Regions from separate parts of the Shewanella sp. SW32 genome, predicted to be linked through region 2. Evidence: riboswitches for the same ligand, from Rfam matches in the RefSeq annotation. Region 2 holds a riboswitch; the other holds the start of a gene.
What was found. A riboswitch is a leader RNA that binds a small molecule or an ion and turns the genes downstream of it on or off. The one in region 2 is predicted to bind cyclic di-GMP.
Positions count from the first base shown of each region.

Region 1 (6,324 bases), on a different contig from region 2:
CCAGTTCTGCGGCGTTTTTCTGCGCTTTAGGTAAAGCGACAGGATCGATTCCAGCTATCAATTTTGCTCCTGCCTCACGGGCAATGTTTTGTGCCCAAGCGTTTGCAGAATTCGGATCGGCCAGTAGTTTTACATCCTGCATGCTGGCGAGTGTATCGGCAAGAGATGCCTCGCCCTTAAAGCTTACGCCAGCGCCAACATGCTCCTCAATGCCCTCTGGGAGTTTGCTTAAATCGGTGAAGAGATGCATATCGCCATTGGCGTGGAGCAGAGCACTGCCGAGTACAACGGGTAGTCGCGGTACATCATTGCCGCGAATGTTGAGTAGCCAGCAGAAAGAATCTAAGGCGGCGATTAAGGCAACATCACCACCGGCTTTTTTTACTAAGGCACCAATTTCAATGCGTTTTTGCAGGCTGGTTTTACCAGCACTCTCGTTGCTAAACAAAGTGATAGGCGCGTTCGACTGTGCTGGCCGATTCTGCCAATGCAAATCGATAGGGTTTTGTTCAACTGCAACTAATTCGATTTGGGATTTATTTAAGGTTGCTTTGGCATTTTCATTCCAAGCTAAGGTGTGTAAGCGCGCATCGAAACCAACGCGAGACCCTGCTGGTAGCGTGTCACATAACCACTCAATTTGTGGTGTATCGGTTAGGCTTTCATAACTGAAAAGTGTGGCATCGACTTGCAAACGAACTTGAACCGTATAGCGGCCATCGGTAAATATTGCGGCTTTATCTTTCAATACGATAGCCATACCCGCCGAACCGGTAAAGTTGGTTGCCCAGTACAAACGTTCGTTATGTGCTGGCACATATTCGCCCAGATATTCGTCGGCACGGGGAATAATAAAAGCATCGAGATTAGCAGATGTTAATTCGTTACGAATAGCACCGAGACGGTTAGCGATTGATTGTGACATATGGGCTCCAATAGAGACTGGCATGCTATGCGAGTCGGTAGGCGAAGATCGACTAAGGATGAGTAGGTTTATGTTGATTTGAGTTTTAACCGGCTCGGATTATCGCAAGTCTAGCGCGCTAGATGCAAGGGTAGCGAATAAAGGATTTTGTATACAATCGTGAATTTGTGCAGGTAAGACGCTTGAGGTTATGGGGTTTGTTGTTAATTTATTTATGTGATTTTGAGCATGAAAAGTGAATTAAATAAAAGGTTGGTCATGTTTTAATTAGGACTTGTTCCTTACAAATTAGCAACTTAAGTTTTATTCAATCGCTAACATTTGGACCCTATGCTAACATTTGCCATCTCTACTCGGGGTCAGAGTGGGGCACATGTATCAGTGGAGTAAGCGATGCAAATACTAACAATAGATGTGGGCGGTACCAAAGCCCTGTTCGAACTTCAGCTCGCGGGGCATACAGAACAATATAAAATCCCCACAGGTGAAGGTTTTAAAATTGAAGAGTTAAATAATCAAATTGCGGCGTTTGAACGTGATTATGATTTACAGCATTACCAACTAGCGATTGCCGTACCTGGACTGGTACAAAATAATCGTTTGGTTTCTTGTAAATCTTTACCCGGACTCAATGGATTGAGCTTCGATACAGTCAAAACCCAGGGTGAGCTTAAGTTTATCTGCAACGATATCGATGCGGGTATGCAAGCGACTTGTGATGCCAAATATGCCTGTGAGTTATTGGTCATGTGCGGCACTGGGATCGGTATGTCTATTGCTTTTAATGGACAAGTCTTTACGGGAGCGACGGGCGTGGCGGGGGAGTTGGGGCCTTGTCGCGTGATGACAGAATCTGGTGAGTTTAGTTTAGAGCAACTGGCCAGTGGCGATTCAGTGCGCAGCCGCAAAATCTCCACTCAGGATGATTTATATCGCGCGGGCAGTTATCTCGGCATGGGATTAGCGTGGGCGGTTAATTTATTTAATCCCAATCGAATTTGGCTTGCTGGCGGTATGATGAATAGCGCTCCTTACTACAAAGGCTGCCTCGAAAGCTTAAAGCAAATGGCATTGAGCGCGCCCTTAGCTGAGATGAAAATCAATCGTGTCGATGATATGGAAACCTTGGTTTGCCGCGGTTTATCAGTGATGCTCGCAAGGGACTATCCTCGTGCATAAGGATCATAAATAACCCCGTGCATAAGGATCATCATGTTGCTCGACAATGGTTTGCGCCATGAATGTTTAGTGATTGAGGTTTAGCAGCATAAGCGACGTAAATTGTGAAATATAAAGCAGGACTTATGATGCCTTTGGCATATCGAGTCCTGTTTTTTTATTTTTAAAGTATTCAGATAATCCTCATTACCCAAAGTAAATATTAGCGATAGTTTAATTTGCATAATTCCTTTATTATCAGATGTCTATTTCTATTTACGATTTTAGCCAATAACACAGTTGATAATATTTTGTTGCAATTTTATTGCGCTTACGCTTATGCTGATATTTGCAATGACAACGTTGTCATTGTGTGTAAAAGGCAAACCAGTTGAAAAACTGGGACGCAAAGCCTCCGGTCTAAGGGTTCGTCTGTACCTATGATAGCGGGGATACCACAGGTTTTTCTTCGTGCAGTTGTCAGTTGTTTTGCATGGTTTTAAGAGAGTGCTGTTTCCTGTCTACGCTTTGTTTGCCTTATTGATTCATATAAAAATTCAATAGGGATATCTCATGTTCAAGACTCAAATTTCAACATCAGCCTTGCTAGTGGCATCAGCGCTGGCATCTACCATCAGTGCCAGCGTTTTTGCAGCGGCGCCCGGTAAACCGACTTTAGGTTGGGGCGAAACTAAGTTCGCTATTATTGAAGTGAATCAAGCGGCTACCGCTTATAATCAATTGGTTACGGTGAAAGATGCCGCCGATGTCTCCGTCAGTTGGAACCTTTGGAGTGGCGATGTGGGCAATAGAGCCCAAGTGTTGCTCAACGGCAGTGTAGTTTGGGAAGGCCCATCTGGCGCGTCGGGAACCGCTAACTTTAAGGTGAACAAGGGCGGCCGTTATCAGATGCAAGTACAACTGTGTAACAGCGATGGTTGTACGACGAGTGATGCTAAACAAATCCTCGTGGCTGATACCGACGGCAGCCATTTAGTACCACTCAATGCTCCCCTAAAAGAAAACAACCGTCCCTATGCGAATAAATCAGGCAAAGTGGTGGGAGGTTACTTTGTCGAATGGGGCGTATACGGCCGTAAATTTCCGGTCGATAAGATACCTGCGCAAAACTTAACCCATATTTTATATGGCTTTACCCCAATTTGTGGTGGTAATGGCATCAATGATAGCTTGAAAGAAATCGAAGGCAGTTTCGAAGCGTTGCAACGTGCCTGTAGTGGTCGTGGTGATTTTAAAGTTGCGATTCACGATCCTTGGGCGGCGATTCAAATACCGCAGGCGGGAGTCAGTGAGCATTCAGATCCTTACAAAGGTAACTTCGGTCAATTGATGGCACTTAAGCAAGCACATCCAGATTTGAAGATTTTACCTTCGGTCGGTGGTTGGACCCTCTCGGATCCCTTCTTTTTCTTCGGTGATAAAACCAAGCGCGATATCTTTGTCGCTTCGGTGAAAGAGTTTCTACAGACATGGAAATTCTTCGATGGCGTAGATATCGACTGGGAATTTCCAGGGGGGAATGGCGCTAACCCAAATTTAGGTAATGCCAATGACGGTGAAACCTATGTGACTCTGATGCGTGAACTGCGGGCAATGCTTGATGAACTAAGCGCCGAAACGGGTCGTACCTATGAGCTGACCTCTGCTATTAGCGCAGGTGACGATAAAATTCAAAAAGTCGATTATCAGGCTGCTCAGCAGTACATGGATTACATCTTCTTGATGAGTTACGACTTTAATGGTGGTTGGACTAATACTGAACTCGGCCATCAAACCAATCTGCATGAAGCGAGTTGGGATCCCAATACCCGTTACACCACAGCTAATGGCGTTAATGCGCTGTTAGGCCAAGGTGTGACCCCAGGGAAAATTGTGGTCGGTGCCGCTATGTATGGCCGCGGCTGGACAGGTGTGAATGGCTACAGTGGTAATAATCCTTTTACAGGGACGGCAACGGGCAAAGTGAAAGGTACTTGGGAAGCTGGTGTGGTAGATTATCGTCAGATAGCGAATGACTACATGGGAAGCGGTTGGACTTACAGTTACGACGAAACAGCTGAAGCGCCATCTTTGTTCAAGGCATCTACTGGCGATTTAATCACTTTCGATGATGCTCGTTCAGTTAAAGCCAAGGGGCAATATGTGCTTTCTAATCAACTTGGTGGGCTTTTTGCGTGGGAGCTTGATGCCGATAATGGTGACATTCTGAATGCCATGCACGAAGGTTTAGGTCATGGTGAAGGCACCACTCCGCCAGTGAATAAAGCGCCCATTGCCAATGCTGGCGCGGATGTGAATGTCACCGGTCCCGCCGATGTGACGCTCAATGGTAGCGGTTCGCGCGATCCTGAGAATAGCGCGCTGACGTATCTTTGGACGCAAGTGTCTGGCCCAACAATTGCCATCGCAAATGCGGATATGGCGAATGCGACTATTCAACTGGGAGCAACCCAAACCGATGTCGCCTATGGTTTTAGCCTTAAAGTCACCGATCCTGAAGGGTTATCTGCCACAGATTCAGTGACAGTAACCAACAAGGCTGATACGCCTAATCAAGCACCTGTAGTGACTCTGGCTCCGACTACGACAGTTGAAGCGGGTAAAACCGTCAGTATAGTAGCGAGTGCCTCCGATGCAGATGGTGATGCCTTAACCTACGCTTGGACTGTGCCCGCAGGCGTGTCGGCAATCGGGCAAAATAGTGCCACGTTAGTGGTTACTGGCCCCAATGTTACCGAAGCGACCCGCTATGGTTTGAGTGTGCTGGTTTCCGATGGTGCCTTAGATGCGAGCGCATCGACTAATCTGACCGTGACGCCAAAAGTGGTCGGCGGTGGATGCGATGCAACCGATCCCAATGCCGGTAACTACCCTGCTTGGCAAACCAGTGTGGTATACAACACTGGTAATACTGTGAGTCATAGTCAGTTGGTATGGAAAGCAAAGTATTGGACTCAGGGCAATACGCCATCTCGCACCGCAGACCAATGGCAGCTACTCAGCCAAGTTGATCTCGGTTGGGATGCGGGTGTGGTGTATAACGGCGGTCAAACTACTCGCTATAACGGTCGTGTTTGGAAGGCGAGTTACTGGACTAAAGGTGATGTACCGGGTGTTGCAGCAGTATGGGTTGATATTGGCGCGGCAACCTGCCAGTAATTATCCAAAATTTTGATATTATTGGTTAAAAAATAAAGCCCTGCGAAGTTTCAGGGCTTTTTTCTTTATTAAGCGTTAGGTTTTTTTATGAATACAGCCGAATGCGTTAAGACAGACTCATTGAAGACTGATTTAATCAATCTTAAGCAGTTCTACATCAAAAATTAACACAGAACCACCACCAATCTTGCCCGTGCTACGGTTACCGTAGGCGAGTTCACTGGGAATAAAAAACCGCATTTTATCGCCAACAACCATAAGCTGTACGCCCTCGGTCCAACCTTTAATCACCCGATTAAGTGGAAATGCGATGGGTTCGCCGCGATCAACCGAACTGTCAAACACAGTACCGTCAATCAAAGTGCCATGATAATGGACTGTCACTGTATCGCTGGCTTTAGGATGAACTGTGCCATCGCCCTGAGTTAATACTTGATATTGCAAACCTGAAGCTGTGGTAATCACACCTTCTTTGGTTTTGTTTTGTGTTAAAAACTCATTGCCTAAACGGATATTTTCTTGGGCGGCTTTTTGGCCGTTCATCGAGGTAAAGAAGTAAAAAATCACCCCAGCAATCACCACAACGGCAAGTAACATTTTCATATAAAGAGCACCTTAGTTAATTTTTGCCATATTATCAGTTTTTTAGCATCAGATGCTATCGGCACTCGCGTGTGCGTTGAGCTGGATATCTGGTGCTACCAGTTCAAACCGTTAAAAACTCCCTCAAGACTTTATCCTGCTTTAGAGATCGCTTAATCTGTGGGCTTAAGACTCAATAAAAATTCAATAAAAACAAATAAGAACTAGGGCGTGTTGACGTTTTAGTTCAGATAATAAACAAGGAAAGTCTATGTTAAACAAAGCGGCAAAACCTCTGGTCAAACTCGTCGACCGATATCTACCCGATCCTTATATTTTCGTGCTTTTACTTACCTTAGCCGTATTAATTGCTGCTGTGGTTGCCGAACATAAAACCCCGCTGGAAGTCATCAATTATTGGGGTGATGGCTTTTGGACGCTGTTAAGTTTTTCGATGCAGATGCTGTTAGTGCTGGTGG
Region 1 covers NZ_JAKKSJ010000050.1:7,003-13,326, forward strand. Annotated here, with positions in the region: gene L5M28_RS21265 (aminopeptidase P family protein) at 1-925, opposite strand, end outside; gene L5M28_RS21270 (ROK family protein) at 1,319-2,104, shown strand; cyclic di-GMP riboswitch class I at 2,455-2,543, shown strand; gene L5M28_RS21275 (glycosyl hydrolase family 18 protein) at 2,657-5,263, shown strand; gene L5M28_RS21280 (FKBP-type peptidyl-prolyl cis-trans isomerase) at 5,396-5,866, opposite strand; gene L5M28_RS21285 (short-chain fatty acid transporter) at 6,117-6,324, shown strand, end outside.
Region 1: it holds a riboswitch for cyclic di-GMP, as region 2 does, so the genes downstream of both, L5M28_RS21275 (glycosyl hydrolase family 18 protein) here and gbpA (N-acetylglucosamine-binding protein GbpA) in region 2, are expected to answer to the same signal.

Region 2 (6,324 bases):
CTAACATACCTGCGCCAATGGCCGTCCCGGCAACGATGGCGATCGAGCCTAACATTTTTGAATTCACACAATAGTCCTGTTCAATAATTAATTATTATTTTATTTGAGTAAGATTTGAACCGATAAAGCCTTGCGTCTTAAATCGAAATAAGCGACACATCACTTAAAGCATCCAATCAGATCTCGACCTAGCAGATCAATTGGCCCCAATAGCTTTTGAATGTTTCAACCCAGTAGCCATTGAGGCTAACTAAATCGATTATTGAAAAATGGCATGACTTTCAATTGTGATAGCCCAAATTAATGTACCGATATAAGCATCGATTAAATAGATAGTTTGGGACATTAACAGAGCCAAACCCAGTGGGCAAGCCAGTTGTGAACAAAGAAGGGTAGCAAACGGTACGGTAACAACTTAATAGCGCTGTGATAAACGAAAATAAACAAGCCAACAAAATCGCTACCTTTGTTGAGAATACCTGTAATCTTGTATTAGGCTCGAATCAAAATAAAGCCGGTCTTTTTCCATCCGATGCAGACAAAAAGGGCTTAAACACAGCAAATATGTTTAAGCCCAATCACACCTTTTTGAAGCTAGGTTAGCTCAAAAAGTTAATTTACAGCTCAGTCCACGCCATAGCCCAAGAAGCGCCAACACCTGGCTCAAATCCTGTGGCAGAAGCCGACCACTGCACGCAATAGCCGCTATAAGGGAATGGCTTACATTGATACACTTTGCCATTTTTAGGCTGTAACACTGTAGTACCTGCAACGTAACCTTTCACGCCTGCTGGGAATACAAAATCAGCTTCTGGTGCAGGAGCTTGATCCTTTAAGAAGAGATCAAAGTTCTGCTGAATAACATCACCTTGTTTAGGCTCAGCTTTTACCTGCAAATGATAATGCCCAGCTTTAGGCTCAACGACGTCTAACACTAAGCTAGCACTGGTATTGTTAACAGTTTGGCTCACAAAACCTGACGCTGTGCCATCATGGCTAAACAAATACGCTGACACTAGCATCTCGGCGTTACTGGTCACATCAAAGTTGACCTTCGCCGCACCATCGATAATTTGATAATCGTCGGCAAGTGAAGTGACTTCTAAGCTGTTGCCCGGAGCAGGAGCTAAATCAAATCCTACTTCGACACGCTCAATACCTGAGTTTTTCGCTGTAAAAATGTCGTTTTTGCCATACACAGGCTCAATCACACCCGATGCATTTTTTTGTCCCGCTTTTAACTGGGACTGCTGGGCATTAATCGCGCTCGCTAATAGGAAAGGCCAATTTTGTTTATCACCTTGAGTCCCATCACTAATGGTAATGACTGTTTGCTTAGCCGCTTGCTCACCATTGGCGTCAAACACCCGGGTCATCACTTTATCGCCTGCTTTTAGATCGAGTGACGGATTGATATCCCCGACATCTTGCCATTCACTCGGCACAACAGGACCCGAGCCCAAGTTCACATCGATAGCATTGTAGAAACTATTCGTCGTATCTCCCACTTCCCACACGGCCAAGATCACTTGATAACCACTGCGACCTTCTGGCACGTAACAGTCATGGGTCACTAACTTAGGCGGCTGTTCCATACCACCATCAACTACGCAAAAGGGTGCTAAGTCAAAGCTCGCTCGGCTCAAAGCTTGGTTTGGGTTCCAATCTTGGCGAGTTAAATAGTAACGCCAATTACGGGTGACATGGTTTGCTGTGAACTGCCAACTGAACTTATTCCAGCCCGCTTTAATATCCGTCTTTGCCCAACGGCTCGGACTTTGTTCATCCAAAGGTGAAAAAGCACCATTGCCAGCACTCGCCAATTTGCCATCAGCAGGACCTGATTCAGGAAAACCCGATGGCCCCTCAACACTTTGCGGCTCCCATTGCACCGCGCCACAATTGGCATTTTTACCTGTTTTACAGGCATATGAACGCGATTCAGGTGCCACAACATAACCGTGCGCCTGCGCAGAGATACTCACAAACGCATTCGTCGCCATTACTGCCGCGGCCAATAAACTCAATTTAGAAATAGGGGAAAAAACAGTAGGATTTGCCACTTTAATGCACTCCATTGATTGCCTATCATCCTAAACATAATGATAGGCTTAGATATAAAAGTGGTATTTGGGCAAACAACAGCATTAAACAGCAGTCGTTTATCTTTCACAGAAATCGAATTCTGCGGCAACTCCGCTATCTTAGTTCACTAAAAAATCCATTTACAACCTTAGACCGGAAGCTTTGCGTCCTAACTTTTCAATTAGTTTGCCAAATACAGTCGTTATCATTGAGTCACTACGAGTTAACAGTATGTAACCAAGTAGAAATGACTTGGCTAAATTAGCAACAAAAGACAGCGTTGTCAAAAAATAATTCATTTATATTCATTAAGTTACAGAATGTGGATCGGTATTTTTCTGACACCCGTCAAACATTTATCAGCACCTACTGTTATAAACTCGTGCTTGAAACTAAATCTTACCTAGGTATAATGCCCACCTCGCTTCGGGGGAGTAGCTAACTGGATTTCGAGCCATCGTCATCTAGGGTGAACATCAACATACTTGGCAACATGCCATGGTGTTCACAGCAAATCATCGATTTGCCCAGCAAGACCTGAGCACAATGACCGCACCTAGGGGTGGACGGTTTATTGTGCTTATGTCATAACCACCCCTAAAGGATCACACTTGGAAGCCCTACTTGCCTCAACCTTTACGGTTGCTATCGCCGAAATTGGTGATAAAACTCAATTACTTGCACTAATCCTCGCAGCAAGATTTAAAAATAAAACCGCCATTATTCTAGGTATTTTGCTGTCGACATTATTTAACCATTTTGCCGCAGCTTGGATTGGCCAATGGGCGATTAACTGGGTAAGCCCAGATCTGGCACGTTATTTAGTGGCTGCGTCCTTCTTTGCAATCGCTCTTTGGGTGTTAATCCCCGATAAAGTCGATGCAGAAGAGAGCCGTTTCTATAAAATGGGCCCCTTTCTCGCCACTTTTATCCTGTTTTTTATCGCCGAAATGGGGGATAAAACGCAAATCGCAACTGTGGTATTAGCCGCAAAATACGATTCATTAACTATGGTGGTTGCTGGCACAACCTTAGGCATGCTGCTTGCTAACGTACCCGTAGTGATCGCAGGCCACTTCAGCGCCGAAAAATTGCCTATGTTGTGGATACACCGTGGCTGCGCCGTATTGTTCGCACTCTTAGGCGTAGCAACACTGTTCTTCTAAGAATCGAGGCTGGGGTTTTGCTGCAGAATAAAATCTCTTCACGCAATATTTTATTCTTTTAAACCTAACCGTTTTGCAAGTCGGTGCAAATTACCTGTATCGATTTGCAATATTCTTGCACACGCAGCCCAATTTTGTTGATTCGCGGCTAAAACTTGACGAATAAGTTGACGCTGATATCTCTCAGTCGCAGCCTTAAGCCCCAGCATAACACTAGAATTATCTTGCGATTGTCCCTCACGACAGGCCGACTCAGACCTAAATGCTAATTCAATGGCTGGCGTTGTGGCATCTGATGGCCTATCTTCGTCGACTGTTCTGTGTGCTTGATTCATCAAAGAATCGAGCTGAAAATGTTTATCACTTAAGCTGATATAAGCCGTTTTTAGCTCGGCTTTCGCCAACACCGCAGCCCTGTGTATCGCATGCTCTAGCTCACGCACATTACCCGGCCATGTGTATTGCTCTAATAACTGCTGCGCTGCGGGTGTGATATTGATATGGGTGAGTCCTAACTTCGCTTTACAACGTTCAAGAAAAAAACCTGTCAGCATAACAATATCTTGCCCACGCTCTCTTAATGGTGCTACGTGGATAGGAAATACGCTCAACCTATGGTAAAGATCGAAACGAAAGCGCCCTTCCGTTGCCTCTTGGTGCAAAATTCGATTAGTGGCGGCAATAATCCGAGTATTAACTTTTAGGCTCTTATCACTGCCCACTCGCTGTAATTCACCGTATTGTAAAACCCTCAATAACTTAGCTTGCAGCCCCAAGGGAAGCTCCCCGATTTCATCTAAAAACAAGGTCCCCTTGTCAGCGAGTTCAAACTTGCCTTGCCTATGACTGATTGCCCCCGTAAATGCCCCTTTTACATGCCCAAATAACTCGCTTTCGGCGACGGACTCCGGCAATGCAGCGCAGTTCAAATAGATAAGTGATTTATCGGCTCTGGTCGATTGATTATGTATCGCCGCGGCCACTAACTCCTTACCCACGCCAGTTTCGCCGGTAATTAATACCGATAAGTCAGTGCCTGCCACGGCACTTATCTGCTGCTTTAGCGATTGGATCTGTGTGGATTGCCCTATGATCTCCTGCTGACTAGCAGGACGATTGAGCACCTCAGTGCCATTGGAAACTTCAACAACTTGGGATTCTAGCTGTTGCATCAATAACGCAGTATTAAGACTGGCTGCGGCCAGTGCGCTGATCACACGCAACTCGCTATCACTAAAACCATCAAACTGATGAGGGTTGAAACCATCAATGGTGAGCGCCCCAATTAAGCGATCGTTCGCGATTAGTGGTAAACCAATGCAAGCATGTACATGTAAGTTCGCACTATGATTTGGAATTAAACCATCATACGGATCGGGAAGTTCACTGTCGGCCGGGAAACGAACCACATCGCCAGCACGGGCGATAGCCTCTAATCTCGGATGTTCACTAATTTGAAAGCGCCGTCCTAACACTTCGGCAAAGAGCCCATCTATCGCCAAGGGGACAAATTGCTGCTCCCGAAATGCCAATAATGCCGCAGCATCACAATTGACACGCCGCCTGACCACTGCCAACAAACGCTCAAATCTGTCTTGCGTCGACACGCCGACTGTTAAATCTAAGGCTAACTGAGTTAAATCAGCATGGGTACTCATAGCACATCCACAGTCAAATAAAGTCATATTGACAACAGTGTAATGTCAATTTGACCAATATCAAATTGTCATTATGACACCAGCAAGTAATTTTAAATGTTGAAATACGTTAATATAAATAAAAATCAACACCTTAGAATGTTGGCATAGTGAGTGCAATAAGATATTTAACTAAATAAGCAAGATTTACGTAGCGCATTCATTATTAATTATCACAGGTGTATTTATGACTATTCATGTAAAAAACAATATCCACTGGGTGGGTCAACGCGATTGGGAAGTGCAAGATTTTCATGGTACTGAGTACAAAATAACTAAAGGCACAAGCTACAATAGCTACCTTATCCGTGAAGAAAAAACCGTGTTAATTGATACAGTTGATCATCGTTTTAGCCAGCAATTCTTACAAAATCTTGAAGCTGAAATTAATTTAACCGACATAGACTATATTGTGATGAACCATGCAGAGGAAGACCACTCAGGCGCCCTGACTGCATTAATGGCCAAAATTCCTAACACTCCAATTTACTGCAGTGAAAATGCGGTCGACTCCATTGTAGGACATCACCACCACCCAGAATGGAATTTCATTACCGTAAAGACAGGGGATAGTTTAGCGATAGGCAATGGTAAGCAACTGATATTTATCGAAGCACCTATGTTACATTGGCCAGATAGCATGATGACATACCTCACCGAAGATGCGGTTTTATTCAGTAACGATGCCTTTGGCCAACACTATTGCGACGAACATTTATTCAATGATGAGGTTGATCAAAATGAATTAATGGAGCAATGCCTACGATACTACTCAAACATTTTAACACCCTTTAGCAGCCTAGTGACGGCTAAAATTCACGAAGTATTAAGCTTTAATTTACCTGTAGATATGATCGCAACTTCACACGGCATTGTGTGGCGTGATAATCCAGCCCAAATTATTCACCAATATTTAGCTTGGGCCGACGCTTATCAAGAAGACCGTATCACGATTTTCTACGACTCTATGTCCAATAATACTCGCATGATGGCCGACGGTATTGCTCAAGGTATCCATGATGTTGACCCCAATGTAGCGGTAAAAGTGTATAACGTCGCACGTCATGATAAAAACGAAATCCTTGCACAGGCATTTAGGTCAAAAGGTATTTTAGTCGGCTCATCCACCATGAATAATGTGATGATGCCTAAAATTGCCGCCATGCTTGAAGAAATTACGGGCCTGCGTTTTCGCAATAAAAAGGCGGCAGCTTTTGGTAGTTATGGCTGGAATGGCGGCGCAGTCGATAGAATTCACACTCGTTTGATGGATGCTGGTTTTGAAACCTCGGTGGGATTAAAAGTCAAATGGCGTCCCGATCGTGATGCGATGCAAGAATGCCGTCAGCACGGCCAGCGAATCGCGCGAGAATGGG
Region 2 covers NZ_JAKKSJ010000036.1:4,808-11,131, forward strand. Annotated here, with positions in the region: gene L5M28_RS18795 (aromatic amino acid transport family protein) at 1-55, opposite strand, end outside; gene gbpA (N-acetylglucosamine-binding protein GbpA) at 618-2,063, opposite strand; cyclic di-GMP riboswitch class I at 2,187-2,286, opposite strand; gene L5M28_RS18805 (TMEM165/GDT1 family protein) at 2,697-3,251, shown strand; gene norR (nitric oxide reductase transcriptional regulator NorR) at 3,302-4,909, opposite strand; gene norV (anaerobic nitric oxide reductase flavorubredoxin) at 5,136-6,324, shown strand, end outside.